2 regions of the Ruminococcus sp. NK3A76 genome follow, and region 2 is predicted to be linked to the other one. Evidence: riboswitches for the same ligand, from Rfam matches in the RefSeq annotation. Region 2 holds a riboswitch; the other holds the start of a gene.
What was found. A riboswitch is a leader RNA that binds a small molecule or an ion and turns the genes downstream of it on or off. The one in region 2 is predicted to bind cyclic di-GMP.

Region 1 (8,413 bases), 1.9 Mb from region 2:
TGCAGTGGGTGCTGTATTCACACGCAGCAAAAAAACAAAATAAAGTGATAATAGCAAAGGGACTGTTGCAAGCCGCAGCAGTCCCTTATATTATTATTATGAGTGCTCTACCGAGTCAAATACTTCAAGAGAGTTTATAGGCAACACCGCACAAAGAACGCCTGAAGGCTTTGTACGCAACTTACTTGCATCTTTTCCGTCATATTACACATTTTTTCCTTGAAATACGGTAGTATTCCTTCGGAAAATCTGTGCAATCTGACGAAAAAGCTGACTGCGCAATTTGCGCACAATCTTCGTGCGGTGTTGCCTATAACATCAACAGACAGGTCGCTGTCGCAGGTCGTGCCCATGCCGTAGAGATATATCCAGCGGTCGGGAGTTGACAGATCTTCGCCGATGATGACATACTGCTCGCTTATTTCCTGACCCTTGAGCCTTACACCGTGCCACTTGAAGTTGTTGAGAGTGAATTCCGGGATGTCCTCCAATGTTAAGTCGGGGTCGTCCTTTTCTCTCTCGATAACATCATCGAGCCACCTTGTTGCGTTGAGCTCGTCGGCTTTTCGGAACTTAAGGCGCTGTTTTCCGTCAGGTGAATAGAATTCTGAATTATCCATGTCGTCATTGCCTGTGCCTGTTTCTCTGATGAAATTCTTGCCCTTTATCTGTACTGTGTCTGACGAATCAACTGTAGTGTCGTCAACCCAGAAGAAGCCGTGTATCTGATCGAGCAGGTCGTAGTATGTGCTCTGATCTTCAAAGTATTCCTTGACCTCCTGTGTCGAGAATGACTTGTAGGAATCTGACGTGGCTATGGCCATCTGAATAACGCCGTAGTGTGCGTTTGCAAAGGTCTCCTTGTCGCAGAGATCAATAGTCTCAGTCGAGTTGTCAGAGTATACATCATATCTCGGCGGAAGGATAAAGTTTACATCTGCAGTGCAGTCATGAATGCTTCCTGCATCATATCACGGGCGGTGTCCTCGTTTGCGACTATTTAGAGGCAGGTAAAATACACAGCTCTTTCCGTTTCCCTGTAAAGCTGCTCAAAGGCTTTCTTGTCGCCTTTCCTGGTCGCCTCTACGCCCTGTCGCCATTGATCTTCGTTCATATTTCCTCCTTAGTTTTCCGACATTTTTCAGCCTGGCTTTTTGCCTCTGCATATAATAGAGCCATTAGCGCCGGAAAATTCCATTGTTTTTTTGAAAAATATTCTGATTTGTAGAAACTCACAATGGAGCGTGCTTTTGTAAATGTCGCTTAAGGTATATTGCACAACAAATCATCACTTTTTAAACCGTCTGATCCGGATATTCCCAGAAGCCGCCCTTGTGGAAGTTCTCGTTTCCTAATGGCTTTGCTGTCAGCCTGAACATCACGCAGCCGTCAGGGCATACTACTGTCTTGGTGTACTTGCTGTCACCGCCGAGGTTCTCCAGGTCACCGCCGCTCCTGATAGCCTCCATGAGCGGATAAAGCATCATCATCGTCTTTGAGCAGATGCCAAAGCCCTGTGTATTCACCGGGCAGCCGTAGGTGCAGGTGTATTTGTCGCCTATCTCCTCGCCGTTGCGGCAGTACTTTTCCGTGCGGTCGCCGTGCAGGAACCCTGTGACTTCAACTGTAAACTCATATTCTTCGTCATACCATTTTTTCATAATTATCCTCCGTTATCTGTAGGGCGTGCTGCTTATTAGAATATCATGGCTCAATTATACCACATCGGGGCAGATAGGTCAATCATTATATATGGGCAACACCGCACAAAGACCGCCTGAAGGCTTTGTACGCAACTTACTTGCATCTTTTCCGTCATATTACACATTTTTTCCTTGAAATACGGTAGTATTCCTTCGGAAAATCCGTGCAATCTGACGAAAAAGCTGACTGCGCAATTTGCGCACAATCTTCGTGCGGTGTTGCCTTAAACAAGACCGACCTGCTTGATGAGTCGCAGCTTGAAGAAGTCAAAAAGGTGCTGCGTGACTATCAGACAAAGGCGCCTATGATATCCTCGGTCAAGGGCAGCGTTGACCCGAAGCTCATAATGCACGGCGAGGAATTTGATTATGACGAGGTGCTTGATTCATCAGCCATACAGCGTGCCCTCGAATCAAACGACCCCGAGGACAGCAAGGCCTGTGTCGATGAATACGGCATAACCTCATTTGCGTTTGAGGAGCGCAGGCCTTTTAACAGAGAGCGCTTTGAAAAGCTCGTTGGCAATTACCCGACAGAGCTTATCCGCACAAAGGGCTATATATGGTTCTCTGATGATGACGAGCATATCCAGCTTTTTGAGCAGGCAGGCCGCAACTGCGCACTGACCCGGCTCAACGAATGGATGGCGAGCTACCCTCAGGACGAGCTCGATGCGCTGTTCGAGGCTTTCCCCGACCTTAAGGACGACTGGGACGAGCGCTACGGCGACCGCATAAACCAGCTCGTTGTCATAGGCAAGGGCTTTGAAAAAGCAAAGATAGTTGACCTCTTGAACGACTGTCTTGAAGCGGTATAATAATGACCGGGCAGGGGAGATTTCCCTTGCCCGGTGTTTGCATATATGAAAGTTTAAAGCCACTGAATGAATGCCGTCTTGTCGCTGCTGTTGTAGCCTGCGCTTTCGTAAAAGCGAAGTGTCTCCGGCTTTTTTGAGCCTGTCAGGAGCATCATCTTGTAGCAGTTCTCACTTTGTGCTATCTGCCTTGCATAGGCAAGACACTCGCTTGCATAGCCCTTGCCACGGCAGCTTTCGTGCGTCACGACATTCTCAACGAATGCATACGGCCGCACACCTCTTGTGAGGTTCGGTATTATCACGCATACGCATGATGAGACTATCTTTCCGTCCTGCTCGTTGACTATAAGATGATGCGCTTTGTCAAAGATTATCTGCTCCCAGGTGTTTTTGAGATGATCATTATGCTCGGGTATGCTGTCCTCGTGAAGATAAAGATACAGCTCAAGCAATGCGTCAAGGTCTTCTTTTCTTGCTTCTCTTACCATGTGCGCTCACTCGCTTTCTGTTATCAGGTCTTTTCTGTAGCCTGTCTGATGATAGCCCTCTACCTCATACTTGTCTTCGAGCACGGCAAACCTTTCATACCCGTGCTTCTCGTAAAAGACAGGGTTTATCCTGCCGGCTGTCCATAGATATATGTGCTCCATGCCGATATCTGCTGCTTTTTGCTCTATCATCACAAGCAGCCTGCTGCCAAGCCCACGCCGCCGGTGCGAGCTTTCTATCCACAGGTCGGTGAGATAAAACCATTTGTGCTCGGTTATCCCCGAAACGTAGCCGATGACCTCGCCGCCTTCTTCCAATACATACTGATACCTATCGGTCTTTCTTTGCGGCACGCCGTCGGCTTGCTCTATCCTGCGGAAGTCGTCATAGATAAAGTCGAGCTCCTTTTTTGTTATCTCTCTGTCTGTGATGTTCATGGCTTAGCTCCTTGTTGTGTTGAAGTGCTTTTTCTGCCTGCCGGCTTTGTCCCGAGCAGCAGGTACAGCACAGGTATGTGAATGCATATCTCGCATGAGATGAGCGTTGCGGCATATGCCGGCAGCAGCGGCAGTAAAAACATAAGCGCCGTATTGCCGCCAAGGCTGTCGTACAAGATATACTGGAAAAGGACTATCCATATATAATGCAGTATGTAAAAAAGAAACGAGCGCTGCACCATGTATCTTGTCACTGTGTTCTCCCTGTCAAAGCGTGCCTTTGCAAGCCCTGTGACTGCAAGCAGCATCAGCCATTCTGCAAGCGTGCGTGTAAGCGTGTTTGCTGCCATTACCGCCGCTGTATCCTGGTCACACCACAGGAAAAGGTATGTGTTGAGCACGCTCACGCAAAGCCCTGCGCATAGCATCGGCCGCCTGTGAGTCGACAGATTACCGATAACGTCATCGTCCGAGAAAATGTGATACCCAAGCATGAAAAGATAAAGGCAACACCGCCGGGCCACCGGCGGATACCTTTGCACGCCATCCACTTGCAAATTTTCCGTCATATTACCCAAATTTACCTTGAAATATGTTAGTATTCCTGCGGTAAATTTAGCCAATCTGACGAAAAATTTGACTGCGTGTCTGACGTACAATGGCCCAGCGGTGTTGCCTAAAGGTATTCAAGTATGCTCTTGCCGCCGATAGACAGCAGCTCGTGGAATACTATGATTGGCAACCCGGCAAGCAGTATCATCACGGTCGGGTGTCTGCTGCTTTTTAAGACGGCTGTGTTTATCCTTTTTTGCAGCCCTGATGTGGCAATGAAAAGGCAGGATATCACAAACAGATATGCCAGAAACCATAGATGCCCGACAGAAAACCCACCGTCAGCACCTGTCATGTCCGTGAGCTTTGTGAAGAACACTTTGTAATGCAAGACAAACGAGCCGCTATATCCGCAGTTGAAGCGGTCGGCAAGGTATGTCATTACCGGCATTATCATCAATGTTCCGATAGTAAGAGGTATAAGCAGCTTTGTGACACGCTCTTTTATGTATTCGGCGGCCGTCCTCCTGCATAATGAATACTTAGTGCTCACCCCAGCCAGCAAAAACAGCAGCGGCATAAGAAAAGGGCTTTGAAAAACGACTATGCTGATAACGGCACGGCTGCCATGCAGGGTGATGTAGTTGGGCTCGCCCCATGTGTTGAATGCCATAGCTGCGTGGTATATTATAAGAACGCTTATAGCGCTCCACCTGATATTGTCAATGTAGTGCTTTCGCATTTTCGGGTTCACCCCCCATGGTCTTATTATATCAGACAGGCTATTAAAAGTCAATTGACTGATTGCAGGCCTTGTGGTATAATAAGATAGCGAGGTGCAGCTATGAACAAACACAAAACAGTAATGTATAACGGAATGGAATGTACGCTGTATGACAGCTATCTTGGCATAGACAGCGGACCTGTCGTAAGGATAAACAGTCCACAGGATACCGACAAGGCCTATGCACTCGGCTTTGAGTGTGTAGGGTTCCCTGACGAGTTGGTAAAGCCTGTCACAGCGGAGGAATACGAGCAGCTTGTTATGACCGGGAGCTGTTGAATACCTGTAAAGGCAAGCCGAAAAAGGAGGTGCATCGTATGCGCTCAAAAACGATAACAGAGCTTAAATATTCAAACACCAACACATATCTTATCACCGGCAAGAAAGGCAGCCTGCTTTTTGACACAGGCTGGGCAGGGACTTTCCCTTTGCTTTGCCGGGCGCTTGGCGAGAAAAAGCTGAGGCTGCAGGATATTGACTGCCTGCTGATATCGCACTTTCACCCCGACCATATGGGCATAGCGCAGCAGATAGCAGACAGCGGCGTGACTATAGCAGTCGCAGATGTGCAGCAAGGCTTTTTGCACAGCAGCGACCATGTATTTGAAAAGGAGAACAACACACAGTTTATCCCGATAGACGACAGCAAAGTGAGGGTGATAACAATTGATACCAGCCGCAGCTTTCTTAGCGGGCTCGGCATCGACGGCGAGCTGATACACACCCCCGGCCACAGCGACGACAGCATATCGCTATGGCTCAAAAGTGAGTGTGCGCTGTTTGTGGGTGATCTAAACCCTCTCTACGAGCTTGAGGTGCACAAGGGCACGCAGATAGAGCAAAGCTGGAACACGCTGCTTGCACTTGAGCCGAAGACAGTTTACTACGGCCATGCAAAGCCTGCACAGCCTGACAGTCGGGCGGCTCAGAAGCCCGGACTTTCCGGCAAGGATACATACGCACTTGTCAAAAGGATAACCAAGATGGTAGACAAGGGATATACTGCCGAGGATATAGAGCAAAAGACCGGGGCGGATAGGGTGTTCATTCAGGACGTTGCGAGAATGTATCTGACACATCAGAACGTAAGCGTTCAGGGCATTCTTGACAGGATAGAGATAAAGGGAAGATAAAACATCACCTGGCAGGAGATACCTGTCGGGTGTTGCCTTTATTATTCAGGACGGAGCAGGGATATGTCAAATGGTGGGAGAAACAATGTCATCATACACAATATATAGTCCCCTTATTTATCTAATGTGCCAATAATTAGTGATAAATGCCGCTTTCTATTGACAAGCGGACTCCTTAGTGGTATAATTTATGTATAGTAAATGGGCAAACCTGCCGAAAGGCAGCGACGCAAAGCCAAGGGTCTAACCTCGTATGAGTATGACAGCCGGTTGCCGGGGGCGTGAGCTTCTGTTATATGGCAATTATTGTTGGCAATGCGTTTATTTGTGACGTGTTGTCTTTTTTGTTTTTAGCTTCGTCAGAAAAGACAGCATGATATGCTTGAGGGTTTCCTCCTTTATCCCGATAAAGCGATTTTTCATATTACTACCCCTATAGAATAAGGGCTTGGCACCGGGATGTGTCAAGCCCCTATTTTCTTTTTGTGGTATTGCAGGTGCTTGAAGCGGCCGCAAAAATGTGGTATAATAGCAGCATAGTATAACAGATGCAGGAGTGAGCGATATGACAGAGCTTGAAATAATGAAGCGTGCAAAAATGTATCTTGACAGCCTTGCAATGGGTGTTGATCCTCTGACCGGGCAGCCTGTCAGGGAAGGAGACATCGTGAGAAACCAGCGTATATCAAAATGCCTGACGTATGTCTCGGGCGTGCTCGAAAGTGTTATCGAGGAAGGCGCTGAAAGAGAGAGGACAGTGCGCCTTCGCAGTGCCGATAAGGAGTATTTCTCGCTGACTGAGGAGCAGATAGACTCGCTGCAGCCGACAGTACAGCCGCTATCAGTCTCAAAGCTGGCAGCATATATAAACGAGCTTATCGACAGCGGAAGAATGCGCAAGCTCACAAGAACGGCCGTCGTCGCATGGCTTGTTGATGCAGGCTTTCTGAGCGAGGAGACAACTGACGCAGGACGGAAAATAACAAAGCCCACAGATGCAGGCCGTGAGATAGGCATATACGAATCAGAGCTTGAAGACGAGACGGGCAGGGTGATAAGGTATGTCACCTACAACAAAAGCGCACAGCAGTTTGTCTTTGATAATATCACCGCCATAGCCGAGGTCTGCCGACAGGAGGCTGACCTTAAGGAAGAACTTAAGCGCAGCAAGTATGAAAACCGGGGCAAGCCCTGGACGCAGGACGAGACTGAGAGCCTTCGTGTGATGTATGAATGCGGCATGAGCCTTAATGACATCTCGGCAGAGCTTCGCCGTACAAGGGCAGGCATCAGGGAGCGGCTCATCTTTATGGGGCTTATGAGCCGTGGGCAGTAAGGCGATGCGAAGGTGACATATGATAACAAACTCCTCCGGGTAAAATGTGAACGCCCGGGGCATGGCTGCGGAAAGTAGCTTGAATGGATCTCCAGAAGTTTGTCGATGCTATGTATTCGCCTACCTGTATAGTGTCTGTGGAAAAAACACCTGACGGCGGCTATGGCAGTATCTGTATCGCTGCTGTGAATAACAAATACGGCGAGATGATAGAAAAGCGTGTTAAGGACGAGCTCGGGGCAACAGATTGGGAGTTTGTGCCGGGGCTGCCCGCTCTCGCAGGACGATGCCGCAAGCCTTGTCGCAGGCGAGCAATAGCTTTTTTCCCCCCCTTGCTGCAATTGCCGGTGAGGGGGAGTTTTTATTCTTGCCAATAGGTCAAAATGATGAAAAACCCGGCGTTATTTTATTGTTAAGTACAATTGACAAAATGCCCTGTTTCTGCTATAATTAAAGTGATAAAGGCTGCCCTTATCATTTTTGATTCGCAGCCGGTATGAAATGGAGGTATCGCTATGGGAATGACAATAACACACACACTTGATAACGGGATACTGACTGTCAGCTTAGGCGGCAGGATAGATACTACAAACGCAGCAGAGGCCGAGGAGAAGGCGCTTGCGGCCGTGTCGCAGAGCGGTGCTTCAAAGCTGATACTTGATATGTCAGAGCTTGAATATATATCAAGCGCAGGCTTAAGAGTGCTCATGAAGCTGAGAAAGCTCTCAGACGAGCCGCCGCAGATGATAAACGTATCTTCTCAGATATATGACATACTCGAAACGACCGGCTTTACCGAGCTGTTTGAGGTGTCAAAGAAAAAGCGTGAGATAAGCGTTGACGGCTGCGAGATAATAGGCAAGGGCTTCTACGGCACTGTTTACAGGATAGATGATGAAACGGTGGTCAAGGTCTATGAATCGGCCGACAGCCTTGCTATGATACAGAATGAAAAGCGCCTTGCCAAAACAGCGCTTATAGCAGGCGTGCCTACTGCGATATCCTATGATATCGTCAAGGTCGGCAACAGCTACGGCTCGGTGTTCGAGCTGCTTAATGCGAGGACGCTCAACGACGTGCTGAGAGAAGACACCTCCAGAGTGGTGGAGATAACAAAGCAGTATGCGCAGTTTTTAAAGCTCGTCAACAGCCAAACTGTGC
Region 2 (8,413 bases):
ATCCTCAATATCCTTAGCCGACTTGATGTCGTATTCCTCAAGCAGCATTCCTATTATGTTCTTCTTGCCCTCGCTCATCGGTTCTCTTTTTCTTCTTGCCATAAAAAATCAGCCTCCTGTGATATTAATTCTATTTTATCACAGTTTGCTGACTTTTTACAGACTTTTTTTCAGAGGCTCAGCTAAATCTATAAGAAACACGGGCTTGACATTGATCATCAAGCCCGTATGACAGAATTTATTTAACTTTGATCTTCTTTACAGCGCTGTAGCCGCTGTAATACTTAGTCTTTCCGACTGTCTTATAAGTTCTAACCTTGACATAATAAGTCTTGCCCTTTGTGAGCTTGCTTATCGTCTTTGAAGTGCCCTTGACATTGACCGACTTGGTCGTTGCCTTTGTAAACTTGCTCGATGTCGAGTAGGTTATTTGATATCCCGTCACTCCGGACACCTTGCTGTATGTAGCTTTGAGCCGCTTGGTCTTAGGGCTTGTGACTGTCTTAAGCGTGGTCTTCTTCGGGTTGATCTTGAAGGTCGCTTTTGTTGTACCTGTATATGCACCCTTGCCGGATATTGTGACTGTGGCTGTGCCGATCGCCTTGTTGTTCTTGTAGGTTACGGTGTAATCTGTACCCGATTTGAGCGTCTTGCTGCCGAGCTTTACAACAGGCTTCTGAGTTATTGCCTTGCCAGTGTATGTCTTATCTGACAGACCTGTTATCTTTGCCTTGGCTATGCTTGTTCTTGTCAGCTTAGCCTTGACATTATCCTTGTAGCTATCTCCGCATACTGAGCAGGTGTGCAGGGTATAACCCTGTGCAGTGTAGGTAGGCTTTACTACCTTTTCGGTGTACTTATGCCCTGTTGCTTTTATTGCTTCTGTGTAGCTGTCACCGCACTTGCAGGTATATGTTTTTACTCCGTCCTTAGTGCAGGTGGCTACTGTTGTTATCTTTGAGGTGTAGGAGTGTGATGTTTTAGCTATTGTTCTTGTTTCGGTCTTGCCACATACACTACAGTTCCTTGTTTCTGTTCCTTCATATGTACAGGTAGAAGGTGTTGTTTTCTTCCATTCGCCAAACTTATGACCATTTGCCGGAGAAATAGTTTTCCTTTCAATATAACCACATTCACCGCATTCATTTTCAGTATATCCTTCTGTAGTACATGTTGCGGGTACAATAGACGATCTATTGAAAATGTGTTCATGCTCCTCTTGATCACCTGGATCGTCTGGAGAATAATCTTCGTCATCATCTTCCACTGCCTCTTCATCATCTTCATTGTACTCGTCATTTTTCTCCGACTCATCATCACTATCATCAGCTTCCTCATCAGAGTCTTCATATTCATAAACGCCTGTTATATTAAGTACAGCATATCCTTCCTCTGTTACTCCTGTATCGATGAATCCGGCACTAATTGCATATTTATATGCATCAGTATTATTGTGACATAATAATTCTTGAGAAGCATAGCTACCATCATCATAATCTTTCTCATAAATATCCCACAAATAAACGACGCTATCCGGTATGATTGTTTTACGAGAAATGCGACCATCAATTGAATTATCAGCAATGCCTACTGTTCCTGATCTAATTTCAACATTGTAGTCTAACTTACCCGAATCAACTAACCAGTTGTCAAGATATAATAATCCGTCAATGTTTTCTCGTGATCCATAATTTGAAAATGCATCTTCTCCAATTCTAATTACGCCTTCTGGTATATGTATGCTTTCTAAAAACCTACAGTCACCGAAAGCACTTTTTCCAATTATTCTAAGGCTTTTTGGAAGCTCCGCTTTTTTAATATCTGTATCTTTAAAGCAATAATCACATATACCTATAATTCCCTCCGGTATTATTATACTATCTTTATTATCGTTGTCATTATCATACAAATTATAGATATCTCTATCATATTCAACGATCCAATTATCAACATTTTTTATAAATCCTTCTTGTTTATTGGTAATTGCAGTATTACCAAAAGCCGCATTTCCAATACTAATAACACTTTTTGGAATCTTAACACTCGCCAAATTCTTGCTATTAGTAAAGGCACCATCTTCTATTCTTGTTACACCATCTGGAATTATAATGGATTTAATATCATTTCCTTCAGGACTATAGTATAGTTTTGTCTTGTCTTTACTATAAAGAATACCATCAGCCATTACGAAATTGGGATTATCGTCATTTAAGTGAATACTCTTAAGTTTATCACAATTCCAAAAAACGTAACTTCCTATACTATTCACATTATTAGGAATGCTTATGCTTGAAATACTTGTATTATAAAATGCTTCATAATCTATTTTTGTAAGACTATCTGGTAGCTTGACATTAACAAGATTGTTACAATTACAAAATGCTAAGTCTTTAACTATTGTAACCCCCTCAGGAATTGTTATTTCTTTTAAGCTTGTGCATTCTCTGAACAATTCATAATTGATCATTGTGATACTATTAGATAAGGAAACACTAGTAAGGCTTTTGCATCCATAAAAAGCCGACCATCCAATATATGTAACACTATTTGGAATTGTAACACCTTTAAGATCTACACAATCTTTAAATGCGTTTTCTTTGATTTGAGTGACACTATTAGGTATTTTAACGCTTACAAGCCCTTTACATCCACAAAATGCATTTGCATTGATACTTGTAACACTATCGGGAATTACTACGTTACTAATACTATTAGTACAAGGGCAGTATAATACTTCATGTATATCTTTATTATATATTATACCATCAATATAAGAATAATAAATATTATCATCACTGATCTCTATATTTTCAAGATTATTACATTCGTCAAACGTATAGGCATTAATACCGGCTGCTTTATCCGGTATTGTAATACTATTAAGGCTTTCACAATTTCTAAATGCAGCGTATCCAATACTTGTAACACTTTCGGGTATCTGTATACTTGTAAGAGATTCACAGTGTTCAAATGCATACATTCCGATGCTTTTAACACTATTTGGTATTGTTATATCACTAAGATTCACACACCAATAAAACGCAGATGAATCTATCACTGAAACCGACTCCGGAATAACTATACTAATAAGATCATAACAGCCATAGAAAGCATAACTACCTATGGTTGTTACACCATACGGTATTGTTATCTTTTTTATAACGGAACAATCTGCAAATGCATAATAGCCAATACTTGTAACTTTCTTCCCATCAATCGTTTCAGGAATAATAACTTCTGTATCATTTTCATTATACTTACTTATTTCCACCGTTCCGTCATCAAGCAGAGTGTACTCATAATCCCTATAAGTCTCTGCCCTCGCCTCAATCTGTAAGCCAAGCTCCACAGTTCCCTCCGGCAACATAGCCGCACCATTGAGCGCAAGCCCGAGCGCTGTCACTAATGCCAATATCCTCTTCTTCATACTATCACCCTTTCATTTTTTTAAACAGCAAAAGGGCAACGCACACACAACGCATTGCCCATAAAGATCATATTCAAAAAAGATACATCTGCAACCGGCTGTCATGCTCTTCCCTGAGGTTAGACCCTTAGCTTTGCGTCGCTGCCTTTCGGCAGGTTTGCCCATTTATTACAATTTAATTATACTACATAACATATTTGAACGTCAAGAAATAATGATTTTACATACCAAATATCGTTATATTTAACAAACCCATATTCGTTGAATTGTATATGATGCTATAACATATAAAATGCGCCCCCGTTCCTTCTATCTGATCAAGAACAGGGGCGATCCTTTCAACCTATTAAGATCAACGTCCAGCAGTAGCCAAAAATGACATTTGGATCATTTACCAGCCCAACACCTATATTGTTGTAGCTCTTACTCAAAATACCATCCCTTTGTCCGGGAGTATTCATCAAGTCATTGACGAGTTCCCTTGGTGTACGCTGACCGATAGTACTAAACGCACTTGCGGAATTATAAGTCAACCCTTCAATAGTATTATAGCTATCATTCATATTCTGACCCGATAAAGACTTTAATAGCTCTTTTGAACTTATCATAGCCCTGTCATAAAGAGTCTCGTTGAGTTTAAGCGCTTTAAGTCCTCTTGAAGTGCGCTCCTTGTTTACAAGCGTCACCACCTGCTTGGTATACTGCCACATCTTGTAATCCTGTGCTGAAAGTATCTTAAATGTCTTTTTTACGGTTCCCTTGTAATTTCCCTTGCCGGTTATAACGACTGTAGCTGTTCCGGCCTTTTTGTTGTTTTTGTAGGACACTGTGTAGTCTCTTCCTTTTTTTAGCGTCACACTACCGAGCTTTACGGTTTTTACTGCCGGCTTTATTGCCTTGCCGGTGTATTTATATCTTTTGTTGACACCTGTGACCTTAGCTTTTGCAACCGACGCTTTGGTTATCTTAAAGGTCTTTTTTATACTGCCTGTGTAGTTGCCTTTACCTGTTATTGTAACAATCGCAGTTCCGACAGCCTTATTGTTCTTGTAGGTAAGGGTGAAGTCAGTACCCTTTTTCAAAGCTCTGCCGCCCACCTTGACAGTCGGGCTTTGGGTTATAGCCTTGGTGGTATATGCCTTGTTCTTAATGCCGCTTACATCTGCTTTTGCAAGTGACGCCGCATTTATCTTAAAGGTCTTGCTTACCGTTCCAGTATAGTCGCCCTTGCCTGTTATCGTAATGGTGGCTGTGCCGATGTTTATGTTGTTCTTGTAAGATACGGTATAGTCGGTGCCGTTTGTCAACGTTTTGCCGTTAAAGGTAACAGTCGGTGACTGAGTAACAGTGCTACCTGTATAGGTCTTGTATGCGATGCCTGTTACCACTGCTAAAGAGATATTCGCTTTGAGCTTTGGTGTAGCCTGTGTTTCTGTTTTGCCGCATATGCTACATTTCCTTATTTTTGAGCCCTCTGCCGAACACGTTGCTGCCTTGGCAACCGACCAGTCACCAAAAGTATGCTCTTCAAATTCCATACCCGGCTCGGTAGTACCGTCATAGATATAACCGTTATGGGGTATTATATTTGTATTTTTATCAACATTGAGGGCTAATATATCATCCTTTGTGAGACTTACCATATCGAGATACTTTTTATCGACCAGACCGTTATTTACAAACTGCTCTATCATATAATAATCGCAACAGTTCATATCAAAAGCATCAGAGTTGGGAGTCCAGCAGTTTTTTTCATCATTATAGTAAAATAATGCATCCTTTTCCTTGACGGATATTTCCTCTATAATGTATTTTTGCTTATATAAATTTATATCCCAATCATATTCCCATTCGCTTCTATACTTTATCTGCGGTATTTTATAGCCTTTAAGCACCACACTGCTTGTCGGCACATCAGAGAACTTAACTCCGGGAATGAAATATTCATAGTAACCTATATACCTTCCATCGACCCATGTATTTGAATAATACCCAAGATCTCCGCCATACAGATTCCTATTGCCAACACCCCATTCATCGTCCCAGATATCTATATTACCATCATCGCTGTTGTTATATAGATATGTATATCCCGGATCAACGTTTCTCTTACCGTTTGTTGACCAGTTACTTGTGTTTAACCTGACCCACGAACCTTTCCCGACTTTTTTACATATACTTTCAAATGTCAGTTCGTCTTTTCTCGGTATATCGTCACTCATCTTTATTGCAGCATATTCATTGAGCAGCTTGCGTAAACTTTCAAGACTTATTGCAGTACCGTTGTTCCCGAAAGTAAAATACTGTTTTATCTTGTCTTTTGTAATGCCTTGTCCTTCGCCTTCTCCCGAACCGCCGTAAGTACGTGTCTCACCTTTGTATGTGACATTTATATTATAATGATAATATGCATCCCACTTATACGATGAACTGCTGTCAAGCCTTTTTGAGACTTCGGCCATTATTCCGGGGAATCCCCATGAATCATAGCGGAACGGATATATTGAAGAAGCAAAAAGTGCTTTAGAATCTTCTCGATCAAACGGACTGTATATATATAGACTTTGATCGGCATGACCTGATGTATTAAGACACCAATAATCCTCAGTTCTTACGACTTTCCCACGGATATATGACCCGCTGTATAAACATATTGATTCAAAGCCGTTTTGAACGGAATCCATTTTATCAAAAAAGCCCGAACCTTTTGCATACTTATCTATCAAATAATCTGATGTGTCCATTAAAGAAGGGACTTTGATCTTGACATTAGTATCATTCCATGTGTCGTTCCATGTATATGAACCGGCGTTTCTTGACTGGAGCAAGACCTCACCGCCATCAGTATCAAAGCTCCTGAAAATGTAGCCTCCGTTCACCCTGCCTGTAGAATTGTTATCATATTTTACATCTGCAAAAAGCTTTATATCATAGCCTGTCGAAGTATCTTCTGCATATGCGCGTATATAAGAGTTATCGGAATACTTTGATTTCTTATCTGCAAATCTGAATGAGAACGGATCGGGGTTATTTGTTTTAACGAAGAAGTATTCATTAAACGGCGAAAGAAGAGGCGTTATCTCATACGTATAATCGGTAACTTTCTTTTCTTTGGCTTGTGCAGTCAACAATGAATCAGACTTTTCAAACAGCAAACCCTCGGGCATAACTGCCCCCGTGCCGAAAATCATCGCCGAAGCGACAAATAATGCCGCCAATTTCTTTTTCATAGTATCACTTCCTCATCTTATTCATTTGACCTTGATTTTCTTCACTGCCGACCAGCCACTGTAATATTTGACCTTGTTCACCGTCTTGTAGGTGCGTACCTTGACATAATAAGTCTTGCCCTTTGTGAGCTTGCTTATAGTCTTAGAAGTGCCGCTTGCGTTTACAGACTTGGTCGTTGCCTTTGTAAACTTCGATGATGTTGAGTATGTGATCTGATAACCCGTCACACCGGATACCTTGCTATATGTGGCTTTCAGCTGCTTAGTCTTAGGACTTGTTACTGATTTGAGCGTAGTCTTTTTCGGGTTGATCTTGAAGGTCGATTTTGCTGTACCTGTGTATGCGCCTTTACCTGTTATCGTGACTGTTGCAGTATCGATTGCCTTGTTGTTCTTGTACGATACTGTGTAGTCTGTACCCGATTTGAGCGTCTTGCTGCCGAGCTTTACAACAGGCTTCTGAGTTATTGCCTTGCCAGTGTATGTCTTATCTGACAGACCTGTTATCTTCGCCTTGGCTATGCTGGTGCGGGTCAGCTTGGCTGTGTATGTGTCCTTATAGCTGTCGCCGCATACCGAGCAGGTGTGCAGAGTGTAGCCTTGTGCATCGTAGGTGGGCTTTACTACCTTTTCGGTGTACTTATGACCTGTTGCCTTTATTGTTTCGGTAAAGCTGTCGCCACACGAGCAAGTGTAGGTCTTCACGCCGTTCTTTGTGCAGGTGGCTGCTGTTGTTATCTTTGAGGTGTATGAGTGCGTATGTGACGGTGTAAGTTTGTCAGTGTATTTGTCCTTGTAGCTTGCTCCGCATACAGAGCAAGTGTGGAGCGTGTAGCCTTGTGCAGTTGTTGTGGGTGCTACTACCTTATCCACATACTTATGACCGGCTTTAGCAATAGTCTTAGTCTCAGTCTTTCCGCATACGCTGCACTTTCTTGTCTGTGTGCCTTCTATTGTGCAGGTGGCAGCTTTTGTAGTTGTCCAGTTGCCAAAGACATGCGTTGTAGTCTTAGGTATTCTTTCTGTATACTTATCTCCACAGGAACAAGTATATGTTCTTATTCCTTCTTCTTTGCAGGATGCAGCCTTTGTGATAGTTGATGTATACTTATGAGAATGCACTACCGGAGGCTGCTTTAGTTCATATTCAAATCCGCTTGAAACTGCATATTCTTCTCCATATGAGCCTTTATATGCATAAATCTTTGTTCTCTTGTTTTTTACACTTTTATGTGATGAAGTATCTAAATGTTCACCAAATGCGCTTTCTCCTATACCAATAACGCTATTGGGTAAATATATCTCTGATAGATCAGGACAGTCATCAAACGCATATCTTTCAATGTTTTTCACACCTTCCGGAATGGTAACACTTTTAAGCTTTTTGCAGCTTGATACAGCGTCAAATCCAATAGTTGTGACAGTATCAGGTATAGTAAACTCTGTCGCTTTTCCTGTACAATACTTTATAAGAGTTGTTTTATCTTTATTATATAGGCAATTATTCTCAGATGAGAAATACTTATTTTCAGGATCAACAGTTATTTCTTCAAGCTCCGTGTAACTCATTTGTGAATATGAGGATTCTATTGATTGAAGTCCTTTTCCGATATGAAGCTTTTTTAGATTCACAGCATTATGCAACACATTATTACCTATTGCAGTCATACTATCCGGTAAAGATAATTCGGAAATATATGAACTATGTAAAAAACTTTTGCCTAGCCTTGTTATGCCTTCACCAATAATTATATTA

Region 1: linked by a shared signal. The riboswitch ahead of CD05_RS0100965 (hypothetical protein) and the one ahead of CD05_RS18170 (leucine-rich repeat domain-containing protein) in region 2 are both predicted to bind cyclic di-GMP.

What each region holds. Positions count from the first base shown of each region.
Region 1 covers NZ_JMMA01000002.1:165,366-173,778, forward strand. The annotation lists gene CD05_RS0100905 (hypothetical protein) at 1-43, shown strand, start outside; gene CD05_RS0100910 (hypothetical protein) at 135-824, opposite strand; gene CD05_RS0100920 (TIGR04076 family protein) at 1,296-1,661, opposite strand; gene CD05_RS16905 (GTP-binding protein) at 1,868-2,521, shown strand; gene CD05_RS0100930 (GNAT family N-acetyltransferase) at 2,575-3,009, opposite strand; gene CD05_RS16910 (GNAT family N-acetyltransferase) at 3,016-3,447, opposite strand; gene CD05_RS0100940 (hypothetical protein) at 3,444-3,854, opposite strand; gene CD05_RS0100945 (acyltransferase family protein) at 4,124-4,741, opposite strand; gene CD05_RS0100950 (hypothetical protein) at 4,844-5,062, shown strand; gene CD05_RS0100955 (MBL fold metallo-hydrolase) at 5,101-5,916, shown strand; cyclic di-GMP riboswitch class I at 6,111-6,194, shown strand; gene CD05_RS0100965 (hypothetical protein) at 6,482-7,252, shown strand; gene CD05_RS0100970 (hypothetical protein) at 7,336-7,629, shown strand; gene CD05_RS19320 (anti-sigma factor antagonist) at 7,768-8,413, shown strand, end outside.
Region 2 covers NZ_JMMA01000002.1:2,068,667-2,077,079, reverse strand. The annotation lists gene CD05_RS0109640 (IS256 family transposase) at 1-102, opposite strand, end outside; gene CD05_RS18170 (leucine-rich repeat domain-containing protein) at 239-3,427, opposite strand; cyclic di-GMP riboswitch class I at 3,514-3,599, opposite strand; gene CD05_RS0109630 (CAP domain-containing protein) at 3,766-6,657, opposite strand; gene CD05_RS20345 (leucine-rich repeat protein) at 6,679-8,413, opposite strand, start outside.